DNA from 4 places in the Exiguobacterium sp. s125 genome. Region 1 is predicted to be linked to each of the others. Evidence: riboswitches for the same ligand, from Rfam matches in the RefSeq annotation. Region 1 holds a riboswitch; each other region holds the start of a gene.
What was found. Region 1 has a riboswitch for S-adenosylmethionine ahead of KNQ05_RS12090 (2,3-diketo-5-methylthiopentyl-1-phosphate enolase). Riboswitches for the same ligand answer to the same signal wherever they lie in the genome.
Positions count from the first base shown of each region.

Region 1 (3,205 bases):
GACCGGTCGAGCACACCTTGTTTTAACGGTTCAAATTTTTCCGGCGGAGCGAACTCCTGCATCAAGGCGATGATATTATCGTGCTCCGTTACTGTTCCGTCAAAGTCACATAAAATCCGGATCGTCATTTCGTGATCCCCCAAGCATCGAGAGCGACACGTAATTCCTCGTGCCGGTGGGCGGCACTTGTCAGTGATTCGCCGGCCAGTGCTGCGCCCAGTGCCTGGCGGAAAGCGATGACTCCGGCCGCAGCACCTTGCGGATGACCGTGGACACCGCCTCCGGCATTGATGACGGAATCGACGCCGAAATCACGAACAAGCTGGGCGACGAGACCCGGGTGGATTCCGGCGGACGGGACCGGGAGAATTGTTTTGGTCTCACCGATTCGGGTCGCTTCAACGGCAATCCCGCGGGCCAAGTCTTTGGCGAGGGCGACATTCCCATACGGCGACGGGAACAGTGTCAAGTCGGCACCGGCAATCCGCGGCAACGTTCCGAGCAGGACCGGGGCGGCAATCCCGTACTCGGGACTGGCGATCAAGGCACCGCTCAACGCCGGATGATTAAAGATCGGGACCGGGATTTCCGGATCGGCTGCCAGTTCCCGCAAGACATCAAGCCCGTATGTAAACGTGTTGAGCAGGAGGGCTGTCGCTCCGGCTTCGACCAGTCGTTTCGCCTGCTCTTTCAAGCGGAAGACCGGACCACTCAATGTAATCGCATAAAGGGCCCGTTTACCGGTCCGTTCATAGTGTGCATCGAGGACTTCCCGTCCAATCCGCGCCCGGTCGAGTGCCGGTGTCAGCGGATTGTCGTATAAGATTTCGTCATCCTTGACGAGATCAATCCCGCCGGCGAGCTGGGCTTCCAGTTGTTCCCGTAAAAAAACGAGATCCCGTCCGATGACGCCTTTGAAGATGCTCATCAACAGGGGGCGGTCATGGACTTGGATCAATTGGCGGACGCCCTCAATGCCGAATTTAGCACCGGGGAAATCCAGTGTGAACGAAGCGGGAAGCTGAAGATCCGTCAGTTTGATTTGACCGTCGAGTGACAGCTTGCCGAAGACGGTCGTCAAAATCGCCGAAAAGTCCCGTGAGACGTTGTGTTCCGGATAACGGATCGTGACATACCCTTTACCGTCGTGTTCTTCCGTATGGACGACTTGTCCTTTAAAGGATTCAAGCTGTTGTTGTTCCAAGTGATTCAAATCGGTCCATGAGCCGACCGTCAGACCGAGGGCGATTTGCTCTGCCCGTTTTGGTAACTGATCGGTCACGCCGAGTTGGTAAGTTGCGGTAATGTACACCATGATCGTCGTCTCTCCCTTGTTAAAAAATACAAAAATGGTCCCTCGTCAATGACAAGAGACCATGAAAAATTGCGCGTGGACTCTTATCTGTCAGCGTGTTAGCTGCAAGAATTAGCACCGTGCCAACTGGTCGGTTGCTGCGACATCATAGGGCTCGTCCCTCCGTCTGCTCTTGATAAGAATTGGATGAAATTGTGAAATCTAATTGCAATTTTTACATGAGATGGACGTGATGTCAAATAATTTTTTGAAAATTTATTTTTTTTGAAATCAGCTTCTATAGATGGCGGTCTTTTAAATGGTTTTTCACTAAAAATTGGAATTGACAGATGATTTAAGACGGGCGTAATATTCGAATCAACATCGAACACAACAACCACATATGACTCTTATCGTGAGTTGGCAGAGGGAATTGGCCCGAAGACGCCGCAGCAACCGACCATCCGGCACGGTGCTACATCCAACAGACATTCGTCTGAGAGATAAGAGGACGGATGATACCCCGCGCCTCTTTTCTATGACGAAAAGCGGCGTTTTTTTGTGTAGAAATGAAGGGGGAAGCAAGATGGCATATCAAGCATTTACAGAACAGGACGCCATTAAACGTGTCCGGGAACTCGGACTCATCGGACAGGAAGAAGCGACGGCAGAAGAAATCGGCGACGGGAACTTGAACTTAGTCTTTCGGATTCAGGCAGGGAAAGAACGTTTGATCTTGAAGCAGGCATTACCTTATGCAAAAGTCGTCGGGGAAAGCTGGCCCTTGTCACTCGAGCGGGCCTGGATCGAACAGTTGGCACTGAAGGAATTCGCAAAATACGCGACGCCATTCGTTCCACGGGTCTTTCATGCGAGTCATGAAGAAGCGTATACAGTGATGGAGGACTTGTCGCACCTGCAAATCGTTCGGACGGGATTGCTCGCAGGCGAAACCTACCCGCTCCTTGCTGAGCATGTCGGTTCATACTTGGCACGGACGTTATTTTTCACGTCAGATTTTGCGCTCGGTCCGGTCGGAAAAAAACAGGTCGCACGTGACTATTACAACCCGGATTTATGCGACATTACGGAAAAGTTAATCTTTACGGATCCGTTCTGCGACGCGGAAACAAACAATATCGAGAGCGGATTGGAAACAGACGTACAGCAGCTCTGGCAGGACGAAAAACTGAAGCGGGAAGTGGCGAAGCTCGAAACGTTGTTCATCACGAAAGGGGAGGCCTTATTACACGGAGACTTACATACAGGAAGCATTTTTGCTTCGGCGGGCGAAACGAAAATCATCGATCCGGAGTTCGCTTTTTACGGACCGTTCGGGTTTGATGTCGGTCAGTTCATTGCCCACCTCTGCTTTGCGGCGTATCCGAACTATGCTGAGTTGCGGGAGAAGCGGGTGAAGGATATCGATACGTTCTGGCTGACGTTTGCTTCGACGTTCACGGCACTGTGGGAACGGGAAGCCGTCGAACCTTTCCGGACGGTACCCGGGCTTGTCGATGATGTCCTCAGTACAATTCTCCAAGACGCGCTCGGTTTCGCCGGTTGTGAACTGATCCGGCGGACGATTGGTTTGGCACCGGTCGCTGATTTGGAACAAATTCCGGATGCTGCGACGCGCCTTGAACGGAAACGTCATGCGTTACGCCTCGGGACGGCATTGATTAAACGGCGCGGCGAATGTAAGACGTTTACCGATCTCCGGAATTTTGACGTGACGGAGGAATTGAGCCGATGAGCGAGTTTATCCGTAGTGTCATCTATGAGCGGGCGTGCTTAAAGATCCTTGATCAGACCCGTCTCCCGCAAGAAGAACGGTACGAAGTCATTCATGATTTGGCGCAAGCGGTTGAGGCGATTAAACAACTTCGTGTCCGTGGAGCGCCGGCAATC
Region 1 is NZ_JACSMI010000005.1:15,774-18,978, reverse strand. It holds gene KNQ05_RS12095 (2-hydroxy-3-keto-5-methylthiopentenyl-1-phosphate phosphatase) at 1-128, opposite strand, end outside; gene KNQ05_RS12090 (2,3-diketo-5-methylthiopentyl-1-phosphate enolase) at 125-1,315, opposite strand; SAM riboswitch class I at 1,396-1,497, opposite strand; SAM riboswitch class I at 1,702-1,804, shown strand; gene mtnK (S-methyl-5-thioribose kinase) at 1,881-3,050, shown strand; gene mtnA (S-methyl-5-thioribose-1-phosphate isomerase) at 3,047-3,205, shown strand, end outside.

Region 2 (3,205 bases), on a different contig from region 1:
TTCTTCAATCGAATCAAATCCGTTCATCATACTTCGCCTCCTAAAAATGCCGACCAGTCCGTTTTCGCATCCTTCTGCGTAAAGTGATAGAGATGTTTCGCCATCAAGTCACATTCGATATTGACGAGGGCACCCGTCTGCAAGCGATCGAACGTCGTGACTTGGCGTGAATGGGGAATCAATGAAATCGTCACCGCGTCGTTTCCGACATGTTGCAGCGTCAGGCTCGTCCCATTAATCGCAATCGATCCTTTCGGAATACAGTACTTGCTCCAGTCGCCTGCCTCAAAACGGTATTCCATCGCTTCACCGTCCGGTCGCCGGCTGAGAAACCGAGCCGTTCCGTCGATATGACCGCTGACGAAGTGACCGCCGAACCGTCCATTCGCCGGCATCGCGCGTTCGAGTTGAACGGCTGCTCCGACCCGTAACGTCTGCAGCGACGTCGCTCGGATCGTCTCATGGACGGCATCGGCCGTGAATCCGCTCTTCGTCATCGCCGTCACCGTCAAACAAATCCCATCAACGGCAATGCTGTCGCCAATCTTTGTTCCGTCAAGCACTGCTGTCGCTTCAATTTCGAGCGCCAGCCCGTTCGGACGGGGGACTTTCCGTTTTATTGTGCCGAGTTCTTCAATCAATCCGGTAAACATGTCATCCTCTCCTTTCGTACATACTGGAGATGGACGTCTTGTCCGATTTGGTTCATTTTCACTAAATCAAAACGGTCTTCGATGTCCTGTTCCGTCGTCAGAGACTTGGTCCCACTGAAGAGGGACGGTGCCTGATAGAGTTCGATCGTATCCACGAGATCCGCTTCTAAAAATGCGGATTGAATCGTGGGACCACCTTCAATCAACAGACTGCGAATACCTTGTTCATATAAAAGTTCGAGGATTTGGTCCGGTGTCGCATACGTCCCGACGAAAACCGTCACGTTCGCCCGTTCGCTTGTTCGTGGCTGTTCCGTCAGCCAGTACGTCGGATTCAAGCCATCGTTTAAGACTTGGAATGTTTCAGTCAGGCGCCCGCGGCGATCGACAATGACACGGACCGGTTCGATGCCGGTCGAACTGCGCAACGTCAGTGCCGGGTCATCGATGATCACCGTGTCGCTTCCGACGAGAATCGCGTCGTGTATCCCGCGTAACTGCCGTCCGTCAGCACGTGCCGCTTCCGAAGTGATAAAGCGTTGTTCACCCGTCGCAATCGTCCCGTTCATCGTTTGGGCGACTTTCACTGTGACATGCGGACGTTTTCGTTCAATCGCCGTCCAAAATGGTTCATACAGTGCCACTGCCTCGTCTTTTAGTAGACCGACTTCGACGTCAATCCCCGCCTGACGGAGACGTGTGATACCGCTTCCTGCGACGAGCGCGTGGCGGTCCTCTGTCGCGATAAAAACACGATTGATTCCTGCTTCGAGGATTGCTTCCGTACACGGCGGTGTTTTGCCGTGATGATTGCACGGTTCGAGTGTCACGTAGAGATCGGCTCCGCGTGCTGCTTCACCTGCCATGAGGAGCGCTTCGACTTCGGCATGGGGTCCTCCCGCATAACGGTGGGCCCCAAAACCAACAATCCGCCCCTGTTTGACGATGACGCAGCCGACACTCGGATTCGGGCTCGTTTGACCGTTTAACATGTGTGCTAGTTGCATCGCATAACTCATGAATGTTTCCATTTTTTCCGCTCCTTTCAATAAAAAAGACGCCTCCTGTAAAAGGGGCGTCGTGATTGAAGGATTGACGAAATAAGCGTCTCGCGTTTCTGTTTTTACACATACAGAAACAGACCTTTCCCTGAAAACATTTTTTCAGAAAATGGCAGCAAGCGCATTGTTTCGTCCTTCTCCCATCCGGACTTTACCGTCGGCCCTGGAGTCTCACCAAGTCAGCCACAGTGCGTACACTGCAGGTCGCGGGCTCATCGATTTATCAATCGCATCACCGCCGGTTGGGATTTTCACCCTACCCCGAAGAACTGGTTATTGAGTTATACAGCTCAAGACTAGCACAGGTCATTCTAAAATACAAAATGAATTGTATTTCATTCTCTTTTTTTAGGAAAACATCAAAAAAAGGACCCTTCTCTTAAAAGAAAAGGATCCTTCCATCTGCACTAAGGCAGAATCCGCTCCGCTCATCTTTCAGACAAACGTCTGACGGAATTGGCACAGTACGACGTAAGAAGTCTGTTGCCGAGGTTTCGTAGGGCCAGTCCCTCCACCTCTCTCGATAAGTGCTACGGTATGAAGTTCATATGTGTGATGTTTCAAGTCGTTCTTATGTCGTGAATCTAATGCTTACACTACGGGGATTCCTTTCTCAAGTCAACCATATTTTCAAAATTAAACCAAATTACCCAGTTTATCAATTTCGACTTCTTTTTGACGTCTTGACAACGTATTTCAATCAATGCTATCCTCTTCACAATGATTATTCCGACAATTCCTATACGATATATCAAGAGTGGGCGAGAGATCTGGCTCTACGAACCCACGGCAACCTGCAACATGCAAGGTGCTCCGACCAGCAAAGCCGATGCTTTGGATGATACCTACGAGAATCTCGTAGTGCGCCTAAAGCACTACGAGTTTTTTAATAGAAGGAGGAACCCTTTATGAATTCATCATCACCCGTCCTGTTTGGCGCAGAAGCTTTTTTGGTTGAACGAGGTCCAATCGGTATTTTACTGTCTCACGGTTTTAACGCAACCCCTCAAAGCGTCCGTACTGTCGGAGAGCAGTTTGCCGCCCAAGGGTTTACCGTGTATGCCCCGCGTCTCGACGGACACGGGACGAGCATCCGTGATTTCGAAGCGTCGACTGCTGAAGATTGGAAACAAAGCCTCCGCCAAGGGTTCGACGTCTTAACCAATCATTGTTCGTCCATTTTCATCGCCGGACAATCGATGGGTGCGACACTTGCCCTTGCACTCGTCGCGGAAGGATTACCTGCTGACGGATTGATTACGATCAATGCAGCGTTAGCGATTCCTGCCTATGAAGCATTATCTTTTGAAGACTGTCCACGCTACTTAAAAGAAAGTACCCCAGACATTAAACGTGAAGCGTTTGAAATCATCTATGACCAGGTCCCTGTCGTCTGCGCATCGGAACTTTTGACCTTGATTGACCAGACACGTCCACTCTTACCAGCCATCGAGATTCCAACACTTATTTTATATTCTGCCGAAGACCATG
Region 2 is NZ_JACSMI010000007.1:73,817-77,021, reverse strand. It holds gene ribB (3,4-dihydroxy-2-butanone-4-phosphate synthase) at 1-27, opposite strand, end outside; gene ribE (riboflavin synthase) at 27-653, opposite strand; gene ribD (bifunctional diaminohydroxyphosphoribosylaminopyrimidine deaminase/5-amino-6-(5-phosphoribosylamino)uracil reductase RibD) at 638-1,684, opposite strand; FMN riboswitch at 1,843-1,987, opposite strand; SAM riboswitch class I at 2,140-2,244, opposite strand; SAM riboswitch class I at 2,460-2,562, shown strand; gene KNQ05_RS13935 (alpha/beta hydrolase) at 2,623-3,205, shown strand, end outside.
Region 2: another riboswitch for S-adenosylmethionine. It lies ahead of ribD (bifunctional diaminohydroxyphosphoribosylaminopyrimidine deaminase/5-amino-6-(5-phosphoribosylamino)uracil reductase RibD); the one in region 1 lies ahead of KNQ05_RS12090 (2,3-diketo-5-methylthiopentyl-1-phosphate enolase).

Region 3 (3,205 bases), on a different contig from region 1:
GAACCGGAAGGCTCCGTCCTCAACGGAGGGTCAGCCGGACCGCATAAAACAGAAGGAATCGGGACAGCCAAATGGCCAAGTCTCGTTTCTCGTGATTTAGTTGATGAAATTCATACGATTTCTGATTCGGATGCTTTTACGAAGGTCCATGAACTGGCGGCACGTGAAGGGTTACTCGTCGGCAGTTCAGCAGGAGCGGCACTCGCCGCGGCGCTCGATATCGCCCAGCGCCATCCTAGAAGTACGATTGTTACCGTCTTCGCAGACAGTGCAGAACGGTATTTGAGCCAACAAATCTTTGAAAAGGTGGACGAGACACATGCGTAAAAAAACAGCGTTGATTCACGGAGGAACGGGTGTAGACAAGGCAACGGGTGCCGTTACACCGCCAATCTATCAAACGAGCACATATAAGCAAGAAAAAATCGGTCAATTAAAAGACGGGTATGAGTACTCGCGCACAGCAAACCCGACGCGGACGAGCATCGAACGATTGATTGCTGATCTTGAAGGAGGCGTCCGTGGATTCGCGTTCGGATCAGGAATGGCGGCGATCCATGCTGTCTTCAATCTGCTTCAGTCTGGCGACCACATCGTCATGACGGACGACGTCTACGGCGGAACGTTCCGCTTGATGCAACGTGTCCTACCGAAGTTCAACATCGAAGTGACATTCGTCGATACGACGGATCTCAGCGCGACGGAAGCGGCGATTCAGGACAACACGAAGATGCTCTACGTCGAGACACCGACGAACCCGTTATTAAAAGTGACGGACATCGAAGCGATCGCAGCCATCACGCGTCGTCACGACTTGAAGCTCGTCGTCGACAACACGTTCGCGACACCATACTTGCAACAACCAATCGCGCTTGGGGCAGATATCGTGCTGCATAGTGCAACGAAATACATCGGCGGACACTCGGACGTCGTCGCAGGGCTTGTCGTCGTCAACGATGATACGCTCGGCGAAGAACTTCACTTCATCCAAAACTCGACGGGTGGAATTCTCGGACCGCAAGACAGCTTCCTGCTTGTCCGTGGTCTGCGGACGCTCGGTATCCGGATGGAAGCGATCGAAGAGACAGCACATGAACTTGTCAGCTTCCTGCAAGCGCAAGACGTCGTCTCGAACATCTTCTACCCGGGGCTCGCATCGCATCCCGGTCATGCGATTCAACAAAAACAAGCGACTGGTTTCGGCGGGATGATCAGCTTTGATGTCGGTTCAGCTGCAAATGCAGAGAAACTTGTGGAAGCGTCACACTTCTTCACGCTTGCTGAAAGCTTAGGGGCGGTCGAAAGTTTGATTTCCGTTCCGGCACGGATGACACATGCATCGATTCCGGCAGAACGTCGGGCAGAACTCGGCATCACGGATGGTCTCGTCCGAATCTCGGTCGGACTTGAAGATGCAGAGGATTTGAAAGAAGATTTAACGCATGCTTTCAGTTTGCTCGAAAAAGTTTCTGAAAAAACTGTTTGACAAGCAAAATAACCCCTGCTAATATTCAAAATATATTAAAAACAACTAAATACCGATAACTCTTATCAAGAGTGGTGGAGGGACTGGCCCGATGAAACCCGGCAACCGCGGAATTTATTTCCGAAGTGGTGCTAATTCCAGCAGACGAACGTCTGCAAGATGAGAGCAAATGGTTTTGTGTACTGAAAGTGCGCGCGTTTGCTCTAAAACGTGCGCACTTTTTTTATGTTTAGGAGGGACAGTAGTGATTCGTTTACAGGATGTAGGAAAGATTTATCGCTCGAAGCGCGGCGAAGTCGAAGCTGTCGCAAACGTCGATCTCACGATTGAGCGCGGCGAAATTTTCGGAATAATTGGTTATTCCGGTGCAGGGAAGTCAACCTTGATTCGCCTGCTGAACATGTTAGAAGCACCGACAAGCGGTTCGATTCAAATTGACGGTGTCGAGATGACGACGTTACGACCGAAAGAATTACGCGGCGTCCGGAAAAATGTCTCGATGGTCTTTCAGCACTTCAACTTGCTTTGGTCACGAACGGTCGAAGAAAACATTATGTTCCCGCTCGAACTCGGCGGATATCCGAAAGCACGCCGGAAAGAACGGGTCGCCGAGCTGATTCAACTCGTTGGACTCGACGGTCGCGAAGGCGCTTATCCGTCACAACTATCCGGTGGACAAAAACAACGCGTCGGGATTGCCCGCGCACTGGCATCAAACCCGGACGTCTTATTATGTGACGAGGCGACAAGCGCCCTTGATCCGAAAACGACGGACTCGATCTTAGAGTTACTCGTCGACATCAATAAAAAACTAAAACTGACGATCGTTTTGATCACACACGAGATGCACGTCATTCAAAAAATCTGTCACCGGGTCGCCGTCATGGAGGCCGGGAAAATCGTCGAACAGGGTCCTGTTTCAGAAGTCTTCCGGCATCCGAAACAAGCGATGACAAAAGAATTCGTCAAACAACTGACGTCGTCTACAGAAAACGAGTTGACGTTCGCGAAACTCCGTGAGCGCTATCCGACAGGGAAAATCGTCCAGCTGACATTCGTCGGTTCGACAGCAGAAAGTCCGATCCTGGCAGAAGTCATGAAAGATTCGACCTTATTATTTAATATCATCGGCGGGAACGTCGGACAGACGCAAGACGGTGCACTCGGAACGTTGTTCATCCAACTGATTGGTGCGACACATGAAACACAAGCGGTCATCGCGAAGCTTCAAGCGAGTGACGTGGAAGTGGAGGTGGATCACCGATGACGACATTCTTTAACGACCTCGATTGGGAAATGGTCTGGACGGCGACTGGCAGTACCGTTTATATGACAGCCGTCGCGGGTCTAGCGACTTTCATACTCGGTTTAATCATTGGTCTGTTGTTGTATGCGACGAATGAAGACTTATTGTTTAAGAACCGGGCACTGTATTCCGTGCTCAGCTTTTTAGTCAACATCTTCCGTTCGATTCCGTTTATTATATTGTTGATTTTATTGATTCCAGTGACGCTCATCATCGTCGGATCGTTCTTAGGACCAACAGCGGCACTTCCGGCACTGATTCTTGGGGCGGCACCGTTTTACGGGCGGATGGTCGAACTGGCACTGCGTGAAGTCGACAAAGGTGTCATCGAAGCAGCGGAATCGATGGGGGCAACGAAGTTCCAAATCATTTATAAAGTGTTGATTCCGGAAGCACTACCAGCAATCGTCTCC
Region 3 is NZ_JACSMI010000001.1:302,096-305,300, forward strand. It holds gene KNQ05_RS01435 (PLP-dependent cysteine synthase family protein) at 1-327, shown strand, start outside; gene KNQ05_RS01440 (bifunctional cystathionine gamma-lyase/homocysteine desulfhydrase) at 320-1,486, shown strand; SAM riboswitch class I at 1,546-1,652, shown strand; gene KNQ05_RS01445 (methionine ABC transporter ATP-binding protein) at 1,731-2,753, shown strand; gene KNQ05_RS01450 (methionine ABC transporter permease) at 2,750-3,205, shown strand, end outside.
Region 3: another riboswitch for S-adenosylmethionine. It lies ahead of KNQ05_RS01445 (methionine ABC transporter ATP-binding protein); the one in region 1 lies ahead of KNQ05_RS12090 (2,3-diketo-5-methylthiopentyl-1-phosphate enolase).

Region 4 (3,205 bases), on a different contig from region 1:
TTCATCCGCTTGTTGATTTAAAAAACATAAGGCATCTCGAACATCTTCCAGGTTGTCCGGAAAGTAGCTGCCATCCTCAAATAAACGATAGTCGATGCTGCAAACGGCAATCCCGAGTTCTAAAAACCGGTCGATGATTGGAGCAAAACTAAACACATCATCACGGTTTCCACGAACGAATGCGCCGCCATGAGCATAAATCGCGACCGGAAACGGCCCTTCTCCCGGCGGATAATAAATATCTAACGTCAAGTCCTGCTGATTGACCGTCTTGTATAAAAGATTTCGTGGTGCTAATTGCTTTTCGGTAAGCGGCAAGACCGGCTCCGTCCATCTGAGTAAGGCTCCATAATTATTCCAAATACTCGCACCAGCAGCAGCCGTCGTCAAAATAGCGGCGCCACCCATCAACCATGCTGTTTCACGTTTCACCTCATCACCTCCAAGGCTCATTCCGATTTCACTTCTACTCTTCTCTTACCCGATTTATTTTGAACTAGAACTTCACAACATTCCGACTTGACGCTTTAATTTCCGTCGGATATAGTTAGAAAGTCCAAATCGGAACAATTACGTTTTAATTATCTTGGAGGGTTCATATATGAAAAAAATCATTCCAGCGTTAACCATCGCGACAGTAACTGCCAGTCTGCTCGCCGCATGCGGCTCATCGACTTCAAATTCAGACGAAGACGGTAAATTGCAAATTTATACGTCGACGTTCGCCACGGCAGCCATCGCCAAAGAAATCGGCGGAAAGGACGTCCAGGTCGAATTAATCGTTCCCCCTGGCGCCGACCCGCATTCGTATGAGCCGACTCCGAAGCAACTGACGACGATTGCGAAAGGCGATCTATTTTTACTTACCGGCACAACCCTTGAGCCGTACTCTGAAAAGATTAAGGAAAGTTTAGCCGGTAATTCCATTCGTTTTGTCGAGACAAGTAAAAATATCGACTTACTCGAAGCTTCCGCTTCGCTTCATACGCACGAAGAAGACGCACACGATGACCATGATGATCACGAGGCTGAAGAAGAGTCGCACGATCATGGACAATACGATCCGCATGTTTGGCTCGACCCGAACAACGCCAAGAAAATGGCTGACTCGATTACGACCGCATTAGCAAAGGAAGCACCTGACCGGAAGGAAACGTTTGATAAAAACCTCGCACTCTTTAACAAACAAGCAGATGAACTCGACCAAAATTTACAAAAAGCTGTTGACTCCGGTTCGAAAAAGGAGCTTCTCGTCACGCATGCCGCATACGGGTACTTGGCGGAACGTTACGGTTTCACGCAACTGCCGATTGCCGGTATTTCACCGTCTGACGAACCGTCCCAAAAACAGCTGGCTGCCATCGTCAAGGAAGCAGAGATGCATGACTTAAACTATATCGCCTTCGAAGAGACGGTGTCGCCAAAGGTCGCCCGTGTCATCCAAAAAGAAATCGGTGCCGAATCGATTACGATTCATAACCTCGAGTCCGTCGCAAAAGATCAACAAGATCAATCGTACTTTGATTTGATGAACGAAAACGTGACGACGCTCAAACAAGCACTGCAGTAAGGTACAGTTGACAAGCATTAAAAGATACGTTAGGGTAATAAACGTGTTTTAAACAACGACTAAACAACTAAATGACTTCTTTTTATCGCGAGAAACGGAGGGACTGGCCCAATGATGTTTCGGCAGCGGACGATTGATTCGTACTGTGCCAAATCCAGCAAGCTATGGCTTGAGAGATAAGAAGAGCGTCTTTTTCAGTAAAGACCTCCTTCTTTCTTGCGAAGGGGTCTTTTTTTGTATGCTGAAGAAATGGAGTGATTCACATGAACGAAACGGTTACGCCGAACAAATGGGCGTTGTTCCCCTTGTTCGTTTTCCTTGTATTATTCATCGGTGCAGGAATCTTCTATAACGACTTTTACAAATTCCCCATCTTGATTGCAGCTTTAATCGCCTTGATTTTTGCTGCTGCGACATCTAAGGGAGACATCAACCAGACCGTCGAGCGGATTGCCCGCGGTGCCGGAAATCCGGACATCATGATCATGGTCTTCATCTTTTTACTCGCCGGCACATTTTCTGGAACAGCGAATGCAATCGGAGCCATTGATGCGACCGTCAACGCTGCACTCAGTTTCCTACCCCAGTCTCTTTTAATGAGTGGATTGTTCATCATTGCCGCTTTCATCTCGATGGCGATGGGAACTTCGACCGGCACAATCGCTGCCCTTGCACCGATCGCACTCGGGATTCATGACGCGACGGGTGTCAATGTCGCACTCGCCGCTGCTGCCGTCGTCGGTGGAGCAATGTTCGGTGATAACTTATCGTTTATCTCAGATACGACAATCGCCGCTGTCCGGACACAAAAAACGAACATGCGTGATAAATTCAGAACGAACTTTTTAATCGTCTTGCCTGCTGCCGTCATCACTGTCATCTTACTCGCTTTCGTGTCAGGTTCCGGAGATGTCGTCGAAGCGAAAGCATTTGAATTTTATAAGCTGATTCCGTATCTTTCCGTCATCGTGTTCGCACTCTTTGGTGTCAACGTCATTCTCGTCTTACTCGGCGGGACGTTATTGACAGGCATCATCGGAATGATCGACGGTAGTTTCGGAGTAAGTGGATTTGTCCTCGCGATGTCTGACGGATTGATGGGGATGGCAGAAATCTCAATCTTGACGTTGCTGATGGGTGGACTCGTCAGCCTGATCACCTATAACGGTGGAATTGCTTATCTCAAAGAAACGCTGACACGAAAGATTTCGAAACGCCGGGGAGCTGAGTTCAGTATGGCTGCCCTCGTCAGTGCAACGAATCTCGCAACAGCAAATAATACGATTTCGATTCTTGTCGCCGGTCCGCTCGCTGCTGAAATCGCGGATACGTATGACATCGACCGGAAGAAGTCAGCCAGTATCCTCGACCTCTTTTCCTGTGGTGTTCAAGGAATCATCCCGTACGGAGCGCAACTTTTGATTGCCGCTGAATTGACGAAAACGGCGTCACCCGAACTGATTCCTTATTTGTTCTATCCATTTTTACTGTTCGTTTGTGGATCACTGGCAATCTTCTTCGGCTTCCCACGCCGGAAGAGTGATGCCGCACAGAAAAACAACATGTCGTAAAACAAACACCCCCCGTCGCTTCGTCTGCGACGGGGGGTTCACTTTATTTCTGTTTTTCTTGACG
Region 4 is NZ_JACSMI010000003.1:14,132-17,336, forward strand. It holds gene KNQ05_RS09780 (alpha/beta hydrolase fold domain-containing protein) at 1-432, opposite strand, end outside; gene KNQ05_RS09785 (metal ABC transporter solute-binding protein, Zn/Mn family) at 602-1,570, shown strand; SAM riboswitch class I at 1,650-1,753, shown strand; gene KNQ05_RS09790 (Na+/H+ antiporter NhaC family protein) at 1,834-3,141, shown strand; gene KNQ05_RS09795 (hypothetical protein) at 3,185-3,205, opposite strand, start outside.
Region 4: another riboswitch for S-adenosylmethionine. It lies ahead of KNQ05_RS09790 (Na+/H+ antiporter NhaC family protein); the one in region 1 lies ahead of KNQ05_RS12090 (2,3-diketo-5-methylthiopentyl-1-phosphate enolase).